4 regions of the Orenia marismortui DSM 5156 genome follow, and region 2 is predicted to be linked to each of the others. Evidence: riboswitches for the same ligand, from Rfam matches in the RefSeq annotation. Region 2 holds a riboswitch; each other region holds the start of a gene.
What was found. Region 2 has a riboswitch for S-adenosylmethionine ahead of metK (methionine adenosyltransferase). Riboswitches for the same ligand answer to the same signal wherever they lie in the genome.

Region 1: it holds a riboswitch for S-adenosylmethionine, as region 2 does, so the genes downstream of both, metA (homoserine O-acetyltransferase MetA) here and metK (methionine adenosyltransferase) in region 2, are expected to answer to the same signal.
Region 3: it holds a riboswitch for S-adenosylmethionine, as region 2 does, so the genes downstream of both, OREMA_RS0110615 (methionine ABC transporter ATP-binding protein) here and metK (methionine adenosyltransferase) in region 2, are expected to answer to the same signal.
Region 4: it holds a riboswitch for S-adenosylmethionine, as region 2 does, so the genes downstream of both, thiS (sulfur carrier protein ThiS) here and metK (methionine adenosyltransferase) in region 2, are expected to answer to the same signal.

What each region holds. Positions count from the first base shown of each region.
Region 1 covers NZ_KB900617.1:431,106-436,842, forward strand. Annotated here, with positions in the region: gene OREMA_RS17005 (metallophosphoesterase family protein) at 103-1,665, opposite strand; gene metA (homoserine O-acetyltransferase MetA) at 1,896-2,813, opposite strand; SAM riboswitch class I at 2,884-2,989, opposite strand; gene OREMA_RS0101910 (YibE/F family protein) at 3,056-4,183, opposite strand; gene OREMA_RS0101915 (alkaline phosphatase) at 4,261-5,709, opposite strand.
Region 2 covers NZ_KB900617.1:36,850-42,586, reverse strand. Annotated here, with positions in the region: gene OREMA_RS0100205 (NAD(P)/FAD-dependent oxidoreductase) at 1-441, shown strand, start outside; gene OREMA_RS0100200 (DUF1450 domain-containing protein) at 492-707, shown strand; gene OREMA_RS0100195 (polysaccharide deacetylase family protein) at 787-1,830, opposite strand; gene sfsA (DNA/RNA nuclease SfsA) at 1,971-2,666, shown strand; SAM riboswitch class I at 2,771-2,874, shown strand; gene metK (methionine adenosyltransferase) at 3,046-4,227, shown strand; gene OREMA_RS0100175 (iron-containing alcohol dehydrogenase family protein) at 4,689-5,737, shown strand, end outside.
Region 3 covers NZ_KB900620.1:251,994-257,730, forward strand. Annotated here, with positions in the region: gene OREMA_RS0110605 (MetQ/NlpA family ABC transporter substrate-binding protein) at 1-426, opposite strand, end outside; gene OREMA_RS0110610 (methionine ABC transporter permease) at 548-1,219, opposite strand; gene OREMA_RS0110615 (methionine ABC transporter ATP-binding protein) at 1,191-2,246, opposite strand; SAM riboswitch class I at 2,327-2,414, opposite strand; SAM riboswitch class I at 2,626-2,715, opposite strand; gene OREMA_RS0110620 (TIGR03905 family TSCPD domain-containing protein) at 2,785-3,024, opposite strand; gene OREMA_RS0110625 (M20 metallopeptidase family protein) at 3,093-4,280, opposite strand; gene OREMA_RS0110630 (P-II family nitrogen regulator) at 4,471-4,809, opposite strand; gene OREMA_RS17675 (ammonium transporter) at 5,002-5,737, shown strand, end outside.
Region 4 covers NZ_KB900620.1:276,313-282,049, forward strand. Annotated here, with positions in the region: gene OREMA_RS0110710 (sulfurtransferase TusA family protein) at 1-674, opposite strand, end outside; gene OREMA_RS0110715 (M67 family metallopeptidase) at 694-1,104, opposite strand; gene OREMA_RS0110720 (HesA/MoeB/ThiF family protein) at 1,104-1,910, opposite strand; gene thiS (sulfur carrier protein ThiS) at 1,903-2,115, opposite strand; SAM riboswitch class I at 2,280-2,384, opposite strand; gene cysK (cysteine synthase A) at 2,445-3,368, opposite strand; gene OREMA_RS0110735 (TIGR00341 family protein) at 3,452-4,687, opposite strand; gene OREMA_RS0110740 (YerC/YecD family TrpR-related protein) at 5,211-5,504, opposite strand.

The DNA of each region.
Region 1 (5,737 bases), 390 kb from region 2:
AAAAGGTGAAACAAATTTTTGTTTCACCTTTTTTAAAACTATTTTATATAATTTTAATTATAATTAAAAACTCTAAACTTTCTATATCCTTTTATAATTTTGTCACTTTAAATCAATTTCAATATTATTATCAACTGAATCATCATTCCAAATCGACCATAGGACAATTCCTGTTGAATCTCCAGAATCCTTTAAACTTTTAATTATTCCTTGATTTCTAGTATCGAGATTATTAAAATCCTCATCTCCTTCATAATGTGCTATTAGAGAAGAAACAATTGCTGGGGTTAAGAACTCTATCTTCTCTTGTGGAACTCCATCTGCATTTAACATAGCTTGAGTTAGACCTACTAAACCTTCTTCTATGTATTCTTTTGCATATTCTTGAAATTCTAAGCCTTCAGTATCATCATTTATTTCTATTATCTTATTAGTCTCTACCTTTAATTTATTATTGCTAAATGTCAATATTCTATAGGGAGATGGATAAGTAACTAAAGAACCTGTCTCTATATCATATAATTTATTTCCTCTATCTGTAGTTTTTGTAGCAATATCATTAGCATGATAATGGCCTGTAAATATAACTTCCATTCCCAAATCAGCTAATTCTTGGGATATATTATCCCAGTCTTGGACCACATACTCTTCAAACAAAACAGTTTGCCCAGAAAAATGCTCTATTATTCCATGATGCATCATCCCAATTACAGTCTTTCCTTTACTTTTTCCTTCTTGAATCTTCTCTTTTAGCCATTCTAGAGTAGAAGCTTTAAATTTACCAGCTGTAACTGGGTCTTCTCCGTTTTCATCATAGCGACAAGTATCCATAGCAATCAACCAAGCCCCTTGAATAGGCTCTACAAGATAGCTTAAAGAATTTTCATCCCTTGCTAGGTATTCATCTTCAGAATAACCATTCTTTTGGTAGATACTTGCAAATTCATCTGCTGTCACTGTATCAATTTGAACCGCTTGATCTCCTTCATATCTAACAGCATGAGGGTTGTTAATATCATGATTTCCTGGAATAACATAAACTTGAACCCCTTGCTTCTCAAGTTCTGTAAAATAATTTGCTACTTGTTCATGATTTATTTTCTCTCCATCTTTGGTCAAATCACCTGGAATTAATACTACATCTGGAATATCTTTCTTTAAAGATTCTAATATAGATTCTAAGATTGCTTGACTCTCAGCAATTAATTTTCTATCCTGAGCTAAATATTCTTCAAAAGCAGCTCCTTCTATACCTAAACTAGGATCAAAGTAATGTAAATCTGATAATACAGCTATCTTATACTCTCCTTCTCTTCTAGCCACAAAGTCAACTGAGGAAGATTCTTGACTTACCATTCTAGTTTCTGGTATAAACCTCCAATTATCTTTAACAGGTGTGATAACATCAGTATCCTTTACCTTATTCTTCTTCCAATTCCCATCCTGATCAGTTGTAGTTATGCCATCAGTATGATCAAATTTTAATGTTACATCTTTAATACCTACTTTTTCTCCAGTTTCAGTAACATAAGTTATCCTACCAGAAACATTATAATTTTCTAGATGATCATTGTTATCATCACTACAGCCTACTAATAAGAATAAACTTATGACTATCACTATTATCAAGAAAATATTGGCCCTTTTAAACTTATTAAATACCATAAATTAATCCCTCCTTAAAGTAACTCTTCATGTAAAAATTATTTTCTTACTTACTATTATCACATGTATATATTAAGGAAAAATTACAATTTAGTTAATCAGTTGTTAAATATTACATATCAATCTTCTTGTTGGACTTTTATTCAAACTATAATATATATATTATAGTTTGAATATGATTTATATATCCAATAAAAAAGACGGAACCTGAAGGTTCCGTCTTTTTTAAATTATTTTATCTCATTTAAGTTATATGGTGTCTGTTGATATACATAATAATTAAGCCAATTTGAGAATAATAAATGAGCATGAGACTTCCAATTTACTAAGGGTTCTTTGCTAGGATCATCTTCGGGATAATAATTTTTAGGAACTGCAATCTCTAATCCTTTATTCCGATCACGTTCATACTCCCATTGTAATGTATATGGATCATACTCAGAATGTCCTGTAACAAATATATCCCTTCCATTCTTACTAGCTACAATATAAACCCCTGCTTCTTCAGACTCAGCTAAAATTTGAAGTTCAGACACCTTTTCAATATCTTCTCTTCTTACTTCTGTATGACGAGACTGTGGTACTAAGAAATTATTGTCAAACCCTCTCAGAAGTTTGATCTTCTTATTATTAATAGTATGTTCAAAAACTCCAAATAACTTTTCTTCAAGAGGGTATTTAGGAATTCCATAGTGATAATAAAGTCCAGCCTGTGAAGCCCAACAGATATGTAAAGTAGATGTTACATTGTGAACCTTCCAATCCATTATCTCAGTTAACTCTTCCCAATAGTCTACCTCTTCAAAGTCTAATTGTTCTACTGGTGCACCAGTTATAATCATCCCATCAAACTTTTGATCTTTTATCTCATCAAAAGTCTTATAAAAATTACTCAAATGCTCTTCTGTTGTATTTTTAGATTCATGACTATCAGGATGTAATAATACTACATCTACTTGTAAAGGTGTATTACCCAATAAGCGAAGCAATTGAGTCTCTGTAACTTCCTTTAGTGGCATTAAATTTAATATTAATATTTTAAGTGCACGAATGTCCTGATGATAAGCACGACTCTCCTTCATTACAAAGATATTTTCATTTTCAAGAATTTCTGCTGCCGGTAAATTATCTGGTATATTAATCGGCATCCTTCTCACTCCTCTCTTCTTATCAAAAAATAAAAATTCTCTTCTTATAAGAAGAGAATTTTTTCCGCTCTTCTTATCTTTCAATACTATCTAGTATTGCTGGATTTGGCACCTTCCTAATAAAAGGAGGTTGCCGGGCTTCATAGGGCCAGTCCCTCCGCCACTCATGATAAGAACTATCTATTTTATTTTTAATAATAGATTAACATAATTCTCTAACTATGTCAATCTATTATTCTATACTATTTTTTGGAAAATAGATTAAAGTCATATGTATATAACCATCCTGCAATAATTGCTGTAATTGGTGCCACTAAAACTAATCCTATACTTCCCGTCACAGTTCTTAATATCTCAGCCGATACCATTTTAAAGTTCATCATCCTACTTAAACTAGCATTCTTAGTCATAAACAGCATTAACAAAGTCAAATATCCACCTGAATAAGCTAATAATAATGTAGTGGTCATAGTACCAATTACAGAACGGCCTATATTAAATCCTGATTGTATCAACTCTATCATACCCATATCTGGTCTTTTTATCTTTAACTCTTCCATAGAAGCGGCAATATCCATGGCAATATCCATAGCTGCACCTGAAGCACCTATAATTATAGATGCATAAAATATATCTTTAATCTTAAGGTCCATATGCCCACTAAAAAGTAAAGTTTGAGAAAAAGGTGATGTCATTCCATGTAATCCTAGCTTTCCTCCAAAAAATATAGTAATTCCCATAGTGATAAATAACCCTGATAATGTACCTACTAAAGCAGCAACTCCCTTCTTACTAAAGCCTGCTATTGAAAACATAATGATTGCTGACAAAATTGTAATTACAAAAGTAGATAATAATAATGGATCTTTACCATTTAATAGTCCCGGAATTAATATTCTCCAAATAACATATAAACTTGCTAGAAATGAAAATAAGGCCTTAACACCTGTAAAACCAGCATATAATATTAATAATAAGACAAATAAAAGAAATAATATTAATTCCCAATTCTGTCTATACAAATCTATAGCCTTTACTGCATTAATATTCCCATTCTTTTCTTTAATAGCAATCAGTATCTTGTCACCTTTTTGAAAGCTATTGTCTATCTCAGCCGAGCCTGTAAATTGATTAGTAGCTTCTAGGACCTCACCTTGATACTTTCCTTCTAAAACTTCTACATCTAAAGTTTGATATCCTATACTAGTTAGTCCAGAACGAATAACCTCACTATTATCTACTTTATGAACTAAAGCTTTAATTTCAGAAATACTATCATTACTATCTACCATAAAATTATTAATAAAAATTGATATAATTAATATTAGAGCTAAAATTATTACTGTTTTTTTAATTTTGAAGGTATTCATTTTACATCCTCCATTTATTTAATAAGTTTAAATATTAAGAGATAGTTGGAATTCCAACTATCTCAATTAGATTATAATCATTCAGCTTCAGTTAATTTTACTCCTAATACCTCTGCCAAGTTCTTAGCTATTTCTGTATTATCTTTATACCCACCAAAGTTAGTAGCACTAACTCCTACTGCTGTTAATGGTACCGTAGTTCCAGAGTGAGCATAAGTAGTCCAGAATAGATTGACTCTTTCTGATAAAACATTAGCAATTGCTGCATCAACTGGACTCATGAAACCTGGCATATAGTCAACCGGTTTCTTACCAGCATCTTCTAAATTCATTGCCTGCTTAATCTTTGCTATCTCTTTATCACTTAAGTCAGTTAAACCATAATCTTCTTTAAGTGCAGTAAATAATGCTTTTCTATCTCCATTATAATTAATTTTATCTAATGAAGATTTAATTGGAAGTAATTCATCTACATTTAAGAAATAATCATTCTTAAATCCTAGACCTAAACCTCCAGTTTCATGGTCTCCAGTTACTACTATCAATGTCTCTTTAGGATGATTTTTGTAAAACTCATATGCCTTAGCAATAGCCTGATCAAAAGCTAACATATCATTAGCTACAGTAGCTGGACTATTTGCATGTCCTGCATAATCTATTCTTCCCCCTTCAACCATCATAAAGAAACCATTATCCTTTTTAGATAGAGTTTCAATCCCTTTTTGAGTTATTTCAGCTAAGCTAGGTAACCTTTTAGGATCTCTATCTAACTCATATGGTAAGTGGCTATAAGTTAATGGTGCAAATACTTTATCCCCTGATTCTGGCTTATAATCTCTAAATCCTGCTGGATCATTTACAAAGCTCTTATATCCTTTATCTTCAAATACTTTTACTAAATCTTTATCATCTTTTCTCTTAGACTTTAATTCACCGTCTTTAGGTACAAAATATCTATATCCTCCACCCGCTAAAAAATCTACATCACTTGCTGCAATATCTTCAGCGATTTGATTTGGATTATATCTACTTTCATTATGTGCTAAAAAAGATGCTGGAGTGGCATGAGTTAATCTCATAGTTGAAATTACACCTGTTGCCATTCCTTTATCTCTTGCTGCTTCAACAATTGTCTTTACTGCAGTACCATCTGGTATTTGACCAATCATACCTTTGTCAGTCTTATATCCAGTAGCTAATGCAGTTGCAGAAGCTGCAGAATCTGTTACCAAAGTATTAGCTGCATAAGTTGAATTCATTCCTGCTACTGGAAACTGATTCATAGTTAATTTAGCATTTTGATCACCAGTCTTAGCTCTTAAAAAGTACTCTCCCAACATCCGTTGTGAAGATGCCATTCCATCACCAATAAATAAGAATACATACTTTGGTGTTCCTTGCTCAACTACTTTATTTCCTTCTTTCTCTTCTACTGGTGCTGAAGACATAGCATAAATACTAAAAGAAAAAGCTACTAAAATTAATACTAATAATAAAGATATTCTCTTTAAATTTTTATTAAACATCCTCTTCCCCCTATTTAAGTTGATTTTG
Region 2 (5,737 bases):
GTCGTTGTAAATAATAGAATGCAAAGTAACTATTCTAACATCTATGCAGTTGGTGATGTTTCAGAACTTGACAATCAAGGTTTTGGTTTGTGGCCTATTGCTATTGAGCAAGGTAAGATAGCAGGGTATAATATTGCAGGTCAAGATGCTACTTATGAACATCTTACCCCAACAGTTATGCTCAGAGCTTTTGGAATTTCTTTATTTTCTATGGGAGATAATAATAATCAGAAGGCGACAGATGTAATTTATGAAGAGAAAGAAGATAAGTATATTAAAATCTTAATCAAAGATAAAGTGATAATAGGGGCAATTGTAATAGGTGATATGAGTAAATCGGCTATATTAAGAAAGGCTATTAATCAAAGTTTAGACTTAGATGAGTTAAATTTTGATAATGTATCAGTTGAAGAGTTAATAGAGATAATAAAGAATAGATAGTAAATTATAAGAGTGAATAGCTAAAGTTCTAATCATATGGAGGTGGAATAATGCCAGTAGTAAGTTTTTGCGAAAATAACTTTGTTCATGGTGTTGAAGGGTTGATAACTAAAATAGAAGATTTTGAGGATGTAAGTGTAGAGATAGAATCCTGTTTGGGATTTTGTGGTGATTGTGCAATTGGGCCTTTTGCTTTAGTAGATGGTGATTTGCTTCAAGCAGAGACTATAGATGAGTTATATAACAGGATTAAAGAAGAATTATAAACAATTTGTCTTCATCTTTTGACAGGGTTATTTATTCTTATGTAATGTCAAGCCTAGCTAGGCTTGACTTGAACTTAACTTAACTTTTGTAAGCAGATAAGGATAATAAGTCGTTTACAGTAACCATCTTAAAGTTCTTAGCTTTCAGCTCATTAATAATAGTTTCTAATGCATTGATAGTAGGCAATAAGCTTTGTCCTTTTCCACCAGCAGAATGAAATAGAATAATAGCACCTTTATGAAAATCTGGTACTGTTCTTTCTATGACTTCTTCTTTGTTTTTAGCTTTCCAATCTAATGAATCTATAGACCAATTAATCACTTTATACCCCATATTTTGCAACTGATCAAGTGTTGTATCAGATATTGATCCATAAGGTGGCCTTATTAATCCAGTTTTTCTATCAATAATATTTTCAATAGCTTCTTCTGTATCTATTACTTCTTTTGCCAATTCATCTTGATTTAGTTTTACAAGGTCAGCATGAGACCAAGAATGACTAGCGATAGTATGCCCTTCTTCATAGATTCTTTTAACAATACTAGGATTTTGTGTAACTCTTTTTCCTACTAAGAAGAAGGTAGCTTTAACATTATTTTCTTTTAAAACATCAAGAACTTGTGGAGTAAATACTGGATCTGGCCCATCATCAAATGTTAAAGCAACTTGCATGGTCTTAGGACCACGACGATATACTTTATTTACTTCTGATTCCTTTTGGGGTTTAGCTTTAACTACATTATCTTTATCTTCTTTCCAATTGAAATTACTATAACTTGTACTATATTTTGTTGAGTTTGATTTAGTTGAATTACTTAGATTACTAGATGTTCTTTTATAATCTTTTTCTGAAGTTGCTTTAACAACTGAAGAATTTGAGCTAGTTTTTTTCTCCGTTGCAGGTAACTTTATTCTCTGCCCAGAATAAATTAAATTAAGATTAGTAATATCATTAATTTTTGCTAAAGTAGAGACACTTAGATTAAATTTCTTAGAAATTTTAAATAATGAATCCCCAGCTTTAACTGTATAGCTTTCATAAGCATAACTTGTTGTGACCATCGCAAATACTAGTATTAGAGTCAATAATAGAGCAATTATATAATGCATATTTCTTAACAATTTGAAAAAACCTCCTTTTATATTGGTGGGCTGAAATTAGAATAACATATGTTAGATCAAATCTCAATCTGTAAATAATGGGAAGTTAAATACATTTTCTGGTTTTTGAAAAAGGTATCTTTAAGAAAGGAGTAATAGATATGGCATTAGTTGAGTTAGATGAATTACAGGAAGGGAAATTAATTAGTAGAGAAAATAGATTTGTTGCTAAAGTTGAGTTAGATGGAAAAGAGGTTGTAGCTTATGTTCCAAATCCAGGTAGGATGGAGGAATTAATGCTTCCAAAAACTAAGGTATATTTAGCTCATTATCCTAACACAAATCGCAAAACAGAGTATAGTTTATTGCTAGTTAAATACAATAATACTCTAGTTTCAATAGATAGTCATTTAACTAATAAAATTGTAGAAAAGTCATTATTAGAAGAGGATTTAGAAGAATTTACGGGATACAGTGAGATTAAAGGGGAATATAGTTATGGAAAGAGCAGATTAGATTTCTTTTTGAAAAATGGCGAAGAAAAATGTTTAGTTGAGGTAAAATCGGCAACTTTAGTAGAGAATGGAGTTGCTAAATTTCCAGATGCTCCAACCAAAAGAGGTAGAAGGCACTTAGACGAGTTAATAAAAGCTAAAAAAGAAGGCTATCGGGTTGGGGTGATATTTATCATTCAAAGAGATGATGCTTATAAGTTTATTCCCCATCAGAGAATTGATCTTAAATTTGCAGAAAAATTGAAGGAAGCTATTGAAAAAGGTGTAGAGGTTTATGCCTACAATTGTAATATAAGCAAGAAAGCAGTTGAGCTTAATCATAGAGTTGATGTTGAAATATAAGGTGTTGGTCAGTTTTAATTTTCTAAAATAATTAATTGATACTTATTGACAGCTTTAATTGAAAGTGTTAAACTAACTATGGTAATAAATTTAAAATACAAATAACAACATCAAGAGTAGTGGAGGGACAGGCCCTATGAAGCTCGGCAACCACCTAAGATGGGGAAAGGTGCTAATTCCTGCAAGGGGTTTCCTTGGGAGATGTATATTATACCGATCTCTCCTTTAGGGAGAGATTTTTTATTTGAAATTTGCACCCTTAAAGTTTCTTCAATTAAATCTATTAAATTTTAGATAAATCACTAGATTATGTTTGATAGTAATTAAAAAGAATAGTATAAACCTTATATTAGCAGTTATTAAGAGAGGAGAAAAAGTTATGAATAAAAGATATTTTTTTACATCAGAATCAGTTACTGAAGGGCATCCAGACAAAATAGCTGATCAAATCTCAGATTCAGTATTAGATGCAATTTTGGCTAAAGATCCCCAAGCAAGAGTTGCTTGTGAAACTACAGTTACTACCGGGATGATTCTTGTTTCAGGTGAGATTACTACAGCTTGTTATGTTGACATTCCTAAAATCGCTAGAAATACAGTTAAAGAGATAGGTTATGTTCGGGCAAAGTATGGTTTTGACTCTGAAACTTGTGCTATATTAACTTCTATTGATGAACAATCAGCAGATATTGCTCAAGGGGTAGATGAAGCTTTGGAGGCAAAGGAAGGTATAGAAACAGAAGAGATTGGAGCAGGAGACCAGGGTATAATGTTTGGTTATGCTACTAATGAGACAGAAGAATTAATGCCATTACCAATTACTTTAGCCCATAAACTAGCTCATCGCTTAACAACTGTAAGAAAAGAAGAAATCTTAGACTATTTACGACCAGATGGGAAGACACAGGTAACTGTAGAGTATGAAGGGGATAAAGCAGTTAGAATTGATACAATTATCATTTCTACTCAACATCATCCTGAAATAAGCTTAGAACAGATTAGAGAAGATTTAATTGAACAGGTTGTAAAACCAGTAATAGATCCAAAATTATTGGATGAGAATACTACATATTTTATTAACCCTACAGGTCGCTTTGTAATCGGTGGGCCACAAGGTGATGTAGGTTTAACAGGGCGTAAGATAATTGTTGATACTTATGGTGGAATGGCTCGTCATGGTGGTGGAGCTTTTTCTGGCAAGGATGCTACCAAGGTAGATCGTTCTGCAGCTTATGCAGCTCGTTATGTTGCTAAGAATATTGTAGCTGCTGGTTTAGCTGACAAATGTGAGGTTCAATTATCTTATGCAATAGGTGTAGCACGTCCTGTATCTATTATGGTAGATACCTTTGCTACTGCTAAGATAGATGAAACAAAGATTGAAGAGTTGGTCGATAAACATTTTGATTTACGTCCAGGAAAAATTATTGATAATTTAGAATTGCGTAAACCAATCTATCGTCAAGTGGCTGCTTATGGACATTTTGGCAGAGATGATTTAGATCTTCCTTGGGAAAGAACAGATAAGGTTGATCTATTAAAAGAAGAAGCAGGTTTATAATAATTAAATAAAGGTTTAATGTAATAATAACACTCTTTAGAACTGTATGTAGGTCTAAGAACCTATGTATATTTAAAGGGTGTTTTATTTTTTATAGTTGTCTAAGTTAAAAGTGGGATTTAATGGGGATATTGGGACACTTTTAGGTGATAGGTCATAGGTTATAGGAGTTAGTAAGGTCTTCCTATCCCCCATTTCCTAACGCCTAACTCCGAAACTGTCGCAATATCTTTCTATAACAATATATTTAGATTTTATTTTAGTCTTAGAGAGTTATATCCCAGCTCTACTAAGGTATAGTATTGATTGATAAGTTATCAGTCAAGAAGGTTCTGCTTGTTAGATACGAGTAGCCTTCTACTTTTTAGTATATTAGTTGCTTATTTTCAAAATAAAGATTTAAAACTTTAAACATACTAGGACTAGTATATTCTAAATCTATAATTATGGAGGTAATAGCTATGTTTGATTTTGAATATTTTAGTCCTACTAAAATTATTTTTGGTGCAGGAAAGTTAGCTGAAATAGGTCAATTAATTAATGATTATGGTAATAGAGCTTTAATTGTTACTGATAAAACAATGTTTAAAGTAGGCATTTTAACTGTTTTAGAAGAGTATTTAGCTGAAGCAGGGATAGACTATAAGATCTTTAGTGGAGTAGAGCCTGATCCATCATCTGAAATTATAGATAAGGGCGCTAAATTTGCACAGGACAATAATTGTGAATTTATAATTGCTTTAGGGGGAGGGAGTAGTATTGATTCTGCTAAAGGAATTTCTGTAGCTAGTACTCATCCTGCTAAAATAATAGATTATTTGGTTGATGGCAAGATTGGGGTTTCTGGAATTAAAAAAGATATTTTACCAATTGTAGCTATACCTACAACAGCAGGTACAGGAAGTGAGGTTACTCCAGCAGCAGTAATAACTGACAAAGGTAATTACACCAAGAGAATATTATTTTCCCATTATATCTTTCCAGAAGTCGCTATAGTAGATCCTGAACTTACTTTTACTTTACCTAAAAGTATTACAGTAAATACAGCTGTAGATGCACTATGCCAAGCTATAGAAGCTTATGTATCCCCAAAGTCTAGTTTGATATCAGATTTATTATCTATTAGATCACTTAAATTAATTAAAGAAGGAATTTATGATATTTATGAAGATGAAGGAAATCTAAAGGCTAGGACGAATTTATCTTTAGGAGCTACTTTAAGTGGAATAGTTATTTCTCAAGCAGGGGTAGGAGCTGCTCATGCTATCTCGATGGTCTTAGGTGCTAACTATGGAATCCCACATGGATTAGGAATTTCTATGGTTTTGCCCTATGTAGTAGAGTATAATTCAATGATAGTAGAGGATAGATATATTGATATAGCAGAAGCATGGGGAATAAAGATAAAAGAGCTAGCTGAGGAAGAGATTATTAATGCTTTAGTTGAAGAGTTAAAAGCTATTAACAAAAAATTTAATATCAAGTCCAAATTAAGAGATTTTAATGTTGA
Region 3 (5,737 bases), on a different contig from region 2:
ATTGGTTGCATCACTCGGAATTGCAATTACTGAACCTTCTTCTAACTCTTCAACCTTAGAAATTTTCTTTGAATAAAGTCCAATCGGCTCAACATGAACCTTGGCAATAGAGACTAAGTCTAATCCTCTCTCTTCAGCAAAGTTATTTAGATAAGGAACATGTTGGAAGAAGTTCGCATCAATACTTCCATCACTTAATGCTAAGTTAGGAGTAACATAATCAGTAAACTCTTTAACCTCTAAAGTAATTCCTTCCTTCTCTAATAATCCTTTCACAACATCATTTAATATTTCAGAATGGGGTACTGGTGTAGCACCCACTACAATCTTATCTGCTTCAACACTAGCTTTTTTGCTTCCTCCACATCCAACTACTAATAATCCTACCAATAATACAGATACTAAAACAAGTAAATTTCTTTTCATCTTCTCTCCTCCTCAGAATATTAATTTACAATTTATAATGTACAATGTACAATTAAAAACATTAACTACTAATTTTCTAGAGATTAATTGTAGATTATCAATTGTACATTGTCAATTTGTCTTAACTATGATCTAATTTTCTGGCCAGATAAGTTCCTAAATTTTGAATAATTTGAACTATAATAACTAATAAAACAACAGTTTTAAGCATAATATCAGTTTGGAAACGATGGTATCCATAACGGATTGCTATATCTCCTAAACCTCCTGCTCCAATAGCACCTGCTATAGCCGAATAACCGATCAAACTGATAGCAGTAATCGTCAATCCTAAAACTAAAGATGGTAAAGCTTCTGGTAATAGTACCTTAGTTATAATCTCCCAAGGATTTGCCCCCATTGCTTGAGCAGCTTCTATCACTCCACCATCAACTTCTTTTAATGCTCCTTCTACAATTCTTCCGATAAAAGGTACAGCTCCAATAGTCAATGAAACTACTGCTGCTGAAGTTCCTATTGAAGTCCCTACTATAATTCTAGTAAAGGGAATTAGAGCTACCATCAGGATAATAAATGGAATAGAACGGGTAATATTTATAAAGGTACTTAATATAAAGTTTATAGATTTATTTTCTAGAATATTACCTTCTTCTGTAACAACTACTCCTACACCTAAAGGAATTCCAAATAAAGCACCTAATAGCATTGAGATTGAAACCATATATGATGTCTGTAAAATTCCTTCCCATAATAGTCCACTGTCTTTAATCAGCAGAGACAACACTTCTTTCATCCTCAATCACCTCCACCCTAACTCCTAGCTCTTCAATCAAATATTTAATACCTTTTTCTATTAATGATGAATCTTCACAGGTTAACTCAATAATCAAAGTCCCAAAAGGTGTTCCTTGAATTTTATCTATATTACCATAGAGTATATTAGCATCAATTGCAAAGTTATGAACCAACTCTGAAACCATGGGCTTTCCTGCTGATTCGCCAATAAAGGATACCTTAACCAATCTACCCTTATCTGGATTGGCAACAGTTACCCTCGATAATAGTTCTTCAGGTATATTAGCATTAATAATCCTTTGAATAAACCTCTTAGTAACTTCTGCTTGTGGTTTAGTAAAGATATCAATTACATCACCTTGCTCAGCTAGCTTACCTTTATCTAAGACAGCTACCTTAGTACATATTTCCTTAATAACTTCCATCTCATGAGTGATTATAACTATAGTAATACCTAACTTTTCATTAATTTCTTCTAATAACTCTAATATAGAGTGGGTTGTTTCTGGATCTAAGGCTGAAGTAGCCTCATCACAAAGCAGCACCTTAGGATCATTTGCTAAAGCTCTAGCAATTCCTACCCTCTGCTGTTGCCCCCCACTTAATTGACTAGGATAATTATCCGCTTTATCAGCAAGACCAACTAGCTCTAATAATTCTTTTACTTTAGTAGAAATTTCACCTTTATTCTTCCCTGTAATCTCTAGGGGGAAAGCAACATTATCTGCTACTGTTCTTGATTTAAGCAGATTAAATCTTTGGAAGATCATTCCCATCTCTTTTCTTGCCTCTCTTAATTTTAAAGTGCTTAATTTAGTTATATCTTGACCATCTACAATAACCTCTCCTGATGTTGGCTTCTCTAGTAAGTTAAGACAACGAATTAAAGTACTTTTTCCCGCACCACTTGGTCCAATTACTCCAAAGATTTCCCCTTTACCTATCTCTAGATTAATATTATCAAAAGCAACTACTTCCTTATCTTTGCTATGATAAATCTTTGTTAAATTATTAATCTTAATCATAATACTTCCTACTCTCCTTATTAAAATAATTCCCCTCTTCTCAGCTGATAGAAAAGAGGGGGTTTTATTTTTAATCTCCTTCCTTATCTATCAGGAATTAGCACCTTTCCCTTAATGGGCGGTTGCCGGGTTTCATCGGGCCAGTCCCTCCACCTCTCTTGATAAGAACCTATATAGTCATTCAATTTAAGATTGGATAACAGTAACGAGTGATGAGTAAGCAATTTAGAAGATAAAATTTCTTATCTACTATTTCTTTTTCGTTACTAATACTTTTTTAATTAAATTTTATTTTTTCAGACTTAAAAATATATTCAAAGATAAGCTACTTAAATATAAAAAACTTCTTCTCTTATAAGAGAAGAAGTTTTACCGTCTTCTCTTATCTATCAGGAATTAGCACCTTTCCCTGTAACAGGGGGGTTGCTGGGTTTCATCGGGCCGGTCCCTCCACCTCTCTCGATAAGAGTTACTTATTTAAGTTATTAGTATAATATCAGCTAAACATCTATTTGTCAACCGATTTAGTCGAATTTATTTATGCCAATTTTTTTAATGCCTTACTTAGCTGATCAGGACAAGACGTTCCATTGCGACATTCAATTCCTGCTAACTTATTAGCTACCTCCTTAACTGTCTGTCCTTCTACCAAAGCTGAAATAGCAGATTGATTTCCATTACATCCACCTATAAAGCTTACTTTTTCAATAATATTTTTATCATTAATTTTAAATCTAATCTCTCTAGCACAAACTCCACTAGTTTTAAAAACTTTCATATTTATAACCTCCCTAATTATTAACTTATTAAATTATATCAAAAATTCGAAATATAAATCAACTAATATCAAACATTCTTAAAATATTGAATTGCTGACTGAGTTAAAATAGCTATCCCTAGAGGTAATGCCTCCTCATCAAGGTTAAATTTCGAATGATGCCAAGGATATATCTTTCTCTCTGAATTCTTAACTCCAAGATGCAAGAAAAAACCAGGAACCTCCTTAGTATAACTAGCAAAGTCTTCTCCAGCCATTAAAGGGTTTTTTAATATGATCGACTTCTCTTCTCCAATTATTATTTTGCTCACTTCAGTTACTAAATTAGTCAGTTCTCTATCATTATTCAAAACAGAATGACCAAATTGATAATCAAATCTATAATCACCACCAAAGATATCTGTAACCCCATCAATAGTTTGCTCCATTAACATAGGAATTTGCTCTCTAATTTCAGGATTAACGGTTCGTACTGTTCCTTCTATCTCAATCTCATCAGCAATAACATTATAGCTTTCACCACCGCAAACCTTGCCTATAGTTAAAACTACTGGTTCTACTGGGCTAATCCTCCTACTTACTATAGCTTGTAGATTCTGTACTATATCAGCAGCTATAATTATAGCATCTATGGTTTCATGGGGAGCTGCTCCATGCCCACCTTCTCCCTTAACTATTATTTTAAATTTATCTGTAGCTGCCATAATTGAACCTTCTTTAATGCCAACAGAACCTACTTCAATTTGAGGATTAACATGAATACCCAATATAGCTTCAACTCTGGGATTTTCTAAGACTCCTTCTTCAATCATTGTATCTGCTCCACCAGGGATTTTAGATTGCTCTTCATTGGGTTGGAAGATGAATTTAACACTCCCTTCTAGTTCAGCTTTAAACTTGCTTAATAATTTAGCCACTCCTAACACCATTGCCGTATGAGCATCATGACCACAAGCATGCATCTTTCCTTTATTCCGAGATTTATATTTAAATTCATTCTGTTCCTGAATTGGCAAAGCATCCATATCGGCTCTAATTGCTAAAACTTTATTCCTATTATTACCTTCTAGGAAGCCTACAACCCCAGTTTTAGCTATTCCTTCTTGAACTTCCAATCCTAAAGAATTTAAATAAGCTGATACTAACTTTGAAGTCTGCCATTCTTCAAATCCCAGTTCTGGATTAGAATGAATCTGTCGCCTAATTTTAATAATTTCCTCCTTTATCTTTAAAGCTTCCTCTTTCATCTTTAGCATAAAGATATCACCTCTTTTTCTCATTATATTTAGTGATGTCTAAATTGTGTTTCTAAGTTTTTAGTTTAGGGTTAAAATAAAGTATTTATGCTAAAAAAACAGCTAATTGTGTTAATTAACACAATTAGCTGTTTAGTCAAAGTATTGATAATATCATTGTAAATATGTCTGGGTATAAATATTATAATATTTATATCGCAGTTTCTCCTCTTTCACCAGTTCTAATTCTAACAACCTCTTCAACTGGATAAATAAATATCTTCCCATCCCCAATTTCACCAGTTTTAGCATTGCTAATAATAACATCTAATATCTTCTCTACATCTTCCTCTTTACAGACAACCTCTAATTTGACCTTAGATAAAAAATCAACCTCATACTCAGCACCTCTGATAATCTCTTTTTTACCTTTTTGTCTTCCAAAACCTTTAGCTTGTGTTACAGTCATCCCTTTTATTCCTATCTTATTTAATGCATCTTTGACTAGATTTAATTTTGATGGTTTGATTATTGCTTCTATCTTTCTCATTAATAATTCCTCCTTTAATCTATACTCTCATTAGAATAATATTTCTACAACAGAAAATAATCACCTCTAGGATAGAAAGAAAATAACCAACGTGAAGTTTGCGTAAAGTTTATGTAAAAATACTTGACATTAATTGTAAGGTTGCTTATAATTATTTATAGTTAAAATAAAATAAACAAAGGAGTAATTCAAATGAACTTAAATAGTTTGATCAAAAGTAGTAATGTGTTATTTTTATTATTAGGAGCAATAATGATATTTGCAATGCATGCTGGTTTTGCCTTTTTAGAAGTAGGCTCTGTCAGAAGAAAAAACCAAATAAACGCCTTAGTAAAAATATTAACTGATTGGGCAGTTTCAACAGTTGTATACTTCTTAATCGGTTTTCCAATAGCTTATGGTATAAATTTTATTAAACCCGCTGGTGAATTAATGAGTGTTGATATGGGATTTAATTTAGTAAGATTCTTCTTTTTGTTAACTTTTGCAGCTTGTATTCCTGCAATCATCTCAGGAGGGATTGCAGAAAGAGCAAAATTCTGGCCTCAAGTTATCGCAGGAGCTGTCTTTGCTGGAGTCTTATACCCTTTCTTTGAATCATTGATTTGGGGACAAAATTCTACAATGTTTCAAAGTTTCATCAAATCTATCGGTGGTACTGAGTTTAGTGATTATGCTGGGTCTGTTGTTGTCCATTCCTTTGGAGGTTGGCTTGCATTACCAGCTATCTTAATCTTAGGACCAAGAAAAGGAAGATATAGTAAAGAAAAAAGTCATCCTATTCCAATTAGCAATGTACCTTTTTTAGCTTTAGGAAGCTGGATTTTAGCTGTAGGTTGGTTTGGATTTAATGTAATGAGTGCTCAAAATTTAGGTGATATATCAGGCTTAGTAGCAATTAACTCTTTATTTGCCATGGTTGGTGGAA
Region 4 (5,737 bases), on a different contig from region 2:
TCTTCTAAGACTATCCCCAATTCTGAGGAGCCTCCCATTCCCCCTCCACCATATACTTTAAAGCCTCGTTGACCATCTTTCTTAGTAGCTATAAAACCTAGGTCATTTAATGTAGCTAAAGAATCATCTTTAGGGTCAGAGGAGAAGGCTATCTTATACTTTCTTGGTAAATTAAAAGAAGAACGTGTCTTAATTAAATATTCTGTTAACGCTAAGTTATGAGGTGTTGTATCAAAAGCTTCCTCAGGGTTAACACCTGCTCTAGCAGAGTTCAAGATATTTCTAACGGTATTACCTCCACCACCTCGTGGGCTTAAGCCTGCCTCTAATAGCTTGAATAGTACTTCTGGGGTATCCTCAATCTTAAGCTGATGAAGCTGTATATCCTGTCTAGTGGTAATATGAAGATAAGCATTCCCATACTCTTTACTCAATTGATTTAATACCTTTAACTGCTCCTTAGTCACTACTCCACCAGGAATTCTAACTCTTACCATATACCTCTCTTTACCTGATTTATAACCTCTTTGGCTATAAATTCCCATTGGAACTCTACGCCCTTTAAACCTAGCTTCATCTAAATCACCATCTACAAATCGTTCAACTAAATTCGGATAATTATTCGTATCTTCTTTCACCGTAGCTGAAATATTAAAAATAGGTCGATTACTCATACTTGTCACCTTCCTTTCATTAAATTAATTCAATCTCTATTTGAGTAACTTTCTTCTGTTCTTTAATACTAAAAGCCTTTAATACTGGCTCTTCATCCTTTAATGATAAGATAAAATAAATTGCTTCTTCATCATAAGCCAATCTCTTATCCTCTTCCGATGGACGAGAAGGGGTAAAAGGATGGGAATGATAATTTCCAATTAAATCATAGCCCTTATTTCTAACTTCTTTGACTACTGCAAACTGCTCTTTTGGATCCATTGTAAAGTGTTCTGCTGAAGAATCTAGATTGGTCATAGTATATACTTTCTTAACCTCAATCTCTTCATCAGCTATCACTCCAGCCACTAAACCACAACCCTCATTTGGGAATTCATCCCGAACATGCTCCAATAATTGCTGATATAACTTTTCTGGCAATTTAATTATCATAATTCACAAACCCCTTGCTCATAATCGATTAATTCTGTTATTTCTGGGTCATCACTACAAATCCCACAGTTTTCTCTCTTATTTAAGTTAATCTTTCTAAACTTCATCTTCAATGCATCATAGGTCAGTAACTTGCCAGTTAATAATTCACCTTTTTTTAGAATATACTTAATAGCCTCTGTTGCTTGGATAGTTCCAATCACTCCACCCATAACTCCTATAACTCCTGCTTCCTTACAAGAAGGGACTGAACCAGGCTTAGGTGGTTGAGGAAAGATACATCTATAACATGGTGTCTCGCCTCCTGGAACTACAGTTGTGGTCTGACCTCCAAACTTAATAATTCCTGCATGTGAGAAAGGCTTATCTTCCATTACACAAGCATCATTGATTAAAAATTTAGCCGGGAAGTTGTCTGTCCCATCTATTACAAAATCATATTCTCTAATAACCTCTTTGATATTTTGGGAGGTTAGATAGTAATCATAGGTTTTAACCTCTACATCAGGATTCATCGCATTGATCTTCTCTTTAGCCGATTCTACCTTTAACTTACCTACATCAGGTGTATGATGTAAAACTTGACGCTGTAGATTTGATAACTCTACTCTATCTGCATCTACCAAGCCAATCTTACCAATACCAGCCGCTGCCAAAAACTGTGCTGCTGGCGTTCCAAGCCCTCCAGTTCCTATAATCAAGACTGAAGCATTTAATAACTTATCTTGCCCTTCTACACCAACATCCTGTAAAATAATATGCCTTGAATATCTCTGTAACTGTTCTTCACTAAAATCATACATTTGCTCCACCACCCATGAAGTATAGAAACTCTACCTTATCGCCAGACTTTAGAGCTTTATCAGAGAAATTATCTCGCTCTAAAATTTCGCCATTCAACTCTACTGATACCATATCTGGCATATCTACATCTTCTTTTAGCAATAATTCACTTACTGTTAATCCTTTTTTTAACTCTACTTCTTTACCATTAACTTTGATCTTCATTTGTTATCACTCCATTCCCTGGTATTCCACTTTGTTTTTATGTATTTATATTATTACAAAGACTATCATATTATTCTGAGTATGTCAATACAAATACTTGGTTTTAATCTAAAAAAATCCTCTTCTTGAAAGAAGAGGATTTTCATTATATACAACGGCATATAATCTCATCTTTCAATACATAAGTATTGCTGGAATTAGCACCTTTCCCAAATAGGGATGGTTGCTGGGCTTCATTGGGCCAGTCCCTCCACCTCTCTTGATAAGAGTTTGTATTTAATTGTTAGCTTTTAGTTTTTAGCTAATAGCTACTAGCTGATAGCCAACAGCTATTCTGCTTTAAACAATGTAGTACTTAAATATCTCTCTCCAGTATCTGGAGCTATAACTACAACCCGTTTTCCAGCACCTAATTCTTGAGCAACTTTGATAGCTGCTGCTATAGCTGCTCCACAAGAAATACCAACAAGAATTCCTTCTTCTACAGCTAATTTACGTGCCATCTCCATAGCTTCTTCATTGTCAATCTGTTTAACCTCATCTAAGATATCTGTATTTAGAACATCAGGAATAAAACCTGCTCCAATTCCTTGAATCATATGTGGTCCAGGATTACCTCCACTAAGTACAGGAGATCCAGTTGGTTCTACTGCTACAATCTTAATATCTGAAATTTCTTCTTTTAAGACTTCTCCAGTTCCAGTAACAGTTCCACCAGTTCCAACACCTGCTACAAAAGCATCCAAGTTACCATCAGTAGCTTCTATAATCTCTTTAGCAGTTGTGTTTCTATGTACCTCTGGGTTAGCTGCATTCATAAACTGCTGTGGCATAAAATAATCATCATTAGCATCTGTTAATTCCTTAGCCTTATCTATAGCACCAGGCATCCCTTTTTCTCCAGGAGTTAATAAAATTTCTGCTCCAAATGCTTTCAATATCTTTCTTCTTTCAATACTCATTGTATCAGGCATTGTTAAAATTACTTTATAGCCTTTAGCAGCACCAACCATTGCTAAGCCAATTCCAGTATTCCCACTAGTAGGTTCAATAATTGTACCACCTGGCTTCAACAAACCTTCTTTTTCAGCACTTTCAATCATATTAAGAGCAATTCTATCTTTAACACTACCACCTGGATTGAAAGATTCCAATTTAGCATAAACATCTGCAGCACCTTCAGGCACTAATCTATTTAATTTAACAAGCGGTGTTTGACCAATCAATTCAGTAATATTATTTACAACTTTCATATTTCCGCCTCCTTAAAATTAATCCCTAGTAAACAACCCTGTTTATCAGGTTATTAATATCATAACAAAATATTACTTTATTGTCAAGAAGATTGTAAGGGGGTCTCTAACCTTTGTGTAGGAATAATTTCGAAGATAACCTTGTAATCTTCTCCTAACTTTTCTTTAATCTTATTAGCTAGTAACTGAAAATAATGTTTATCAGTATCAACAGGAGTATAAATAATTAAATCTACTTCCTTATCTTTTACATCAATAGAAAAAAGTCTACTTTCTAGTTCATCACCAAAATGTTCACGATATATCTTACGAACAACATCTTCTGGCTCTTCTTTAATCATCTGATTATAAGTTATCACTGATAGAGGCAAAGTCAATATAATAACAGAAAGAGTCAAAATGATTAAACTCTTCTTAATCAGTTTATTAGCTGTAGATTCATACCACCATTGTGGTTTTAAACCTTTAACATAAAAGACTATAATAATAGCTAATAATAATGCAAATAAGTTTCCAAATAACAACAATAAAGCTCCAATAATCATGTCAGCATTAGCCAGAGATATTCCAACCCCAATAGTAGCCATAACAGGAATTAAGGCAGCAGCTATTACTACCCCAACTAATTGTTGGGATTTTACATGGGTAATTAATGCATAAGCTCCCGCTCCCCCAGCTGCTAACGCTACTAATAAATCTGGTAGAGTAGGTAACATTCTAACTTGTAAAGCATGGGTCATTGAAACATTAGGAATTATAAGTGCAAATATGCCTCCAATACTAATAGCAATCCCCATAATCGCTAATTCTACTATAATTCCTTTTACCAATAACTTTAAATCCCCTAATACAATACCTATCGCCATAGTAGCTATCGGCCCAAATACAGGTGCAATAATCATTGCCCCAACTATTACAGGAGTATTATCAAGTATTAAACCCAAAGTAGCAATTATAGCAGCCACTACAGCTAAAAATACTAATTGACTACTCATTTCACTGTTTTCTTTAGCATATGTAACAATAGTTTCTCTTGTAGCTCGATAATCTTCTTTTTTGGTCTTCTCCTTATTGCTTGGGATTATAGTGTCAGGAGTAAAAATTATTAAGCTTCTATGTACATTATTAGTAAAATCAAAACGATCCTTTAACTTGTCTATTAAGATATCAACATTGTGATACAAAAGATTTATAATAAGTAAATCTCCTGTCTCAGACTCAATCAATTTATAATCTTCAATCTCCACTCCTAAATTTTTCAATAAATCAACAGCATCTTTTCCTTCGCCTGATGCAAAGGTAGCATGAACAACTTGCATCTTAAACCTCCTCTATCAATATTCTATCCTAGTATTATAGAAAAAATTATTATTTTCTCTTCTAAGAATAAATATTTTAATATTTATAAACCCATACAAAAACAACCCCCATAAAGGGGTTTATTACTAATAGATGGATTCATACATTATATTATTCAACCATATAACCTTCGCTAATCAAAGAAATTAGACCCTTTCTAGAAAATAGCTTAGATAAACATTATACCTCTATCTTAAAAGATTTAAGGTTAGATATAAACAAAATTTCATAAATACATCCCTGTCTAACCTTTATATTTGACTCTAAATCAAGATAAAGAGACTAAACACAATTTTCTAAAGAATATCATCAAGTTTTATAGCCACCTAAAGCAATATATTTAAGCCTTACTCTGTCTTATTTAAGATTATCAATTTTAATAGCTAGTACTAAATTAACTATAACTTAAGTTTTTAACAATTTTTAATCTCTCTAGAAAATTTATTCTAAGCTTCAATATTTACTACAGCAACTATTTGTTAGTTAGTTATTATCTTTCATCCGCTCCAAGATTACTTCATATCCATCTGCTCCATAATTCAAACATCGTTTTACTCTACTAATTGTAGCTGTACTAGCACCAGTATGTTCAGCAATTTCATCATAAGTATATCCATCATTTAACATTTTAGCAACCTCTAATCTTTGAGCTAAAGCTTTTAATTCACTTACTGTGCATATATCCTCAAAAAATTTATAACATTCACCTTTATCCTTTAATAATAAAATAGCATCAAATAATTGATCTGTAAATTTATCTTTTAATTTAGAATTCAAAATATACACCTCCAAAATATATTTATAACTATATTCATATCTATTATAATAAACTTTTTCTTTTTTTACCAGCTATTTAACTTATTAAAGTAGAAAAGTACAGAATATTGCTAAAATATTTGATTAACTCTTCTATAATATAGCCATTAGCATAATTAAATAAAAATTTTAAATGCTATTAATAATTTATGGTTGAATATTTATAATTCTTCTTAAAAAAGAAAAAAGCGCGG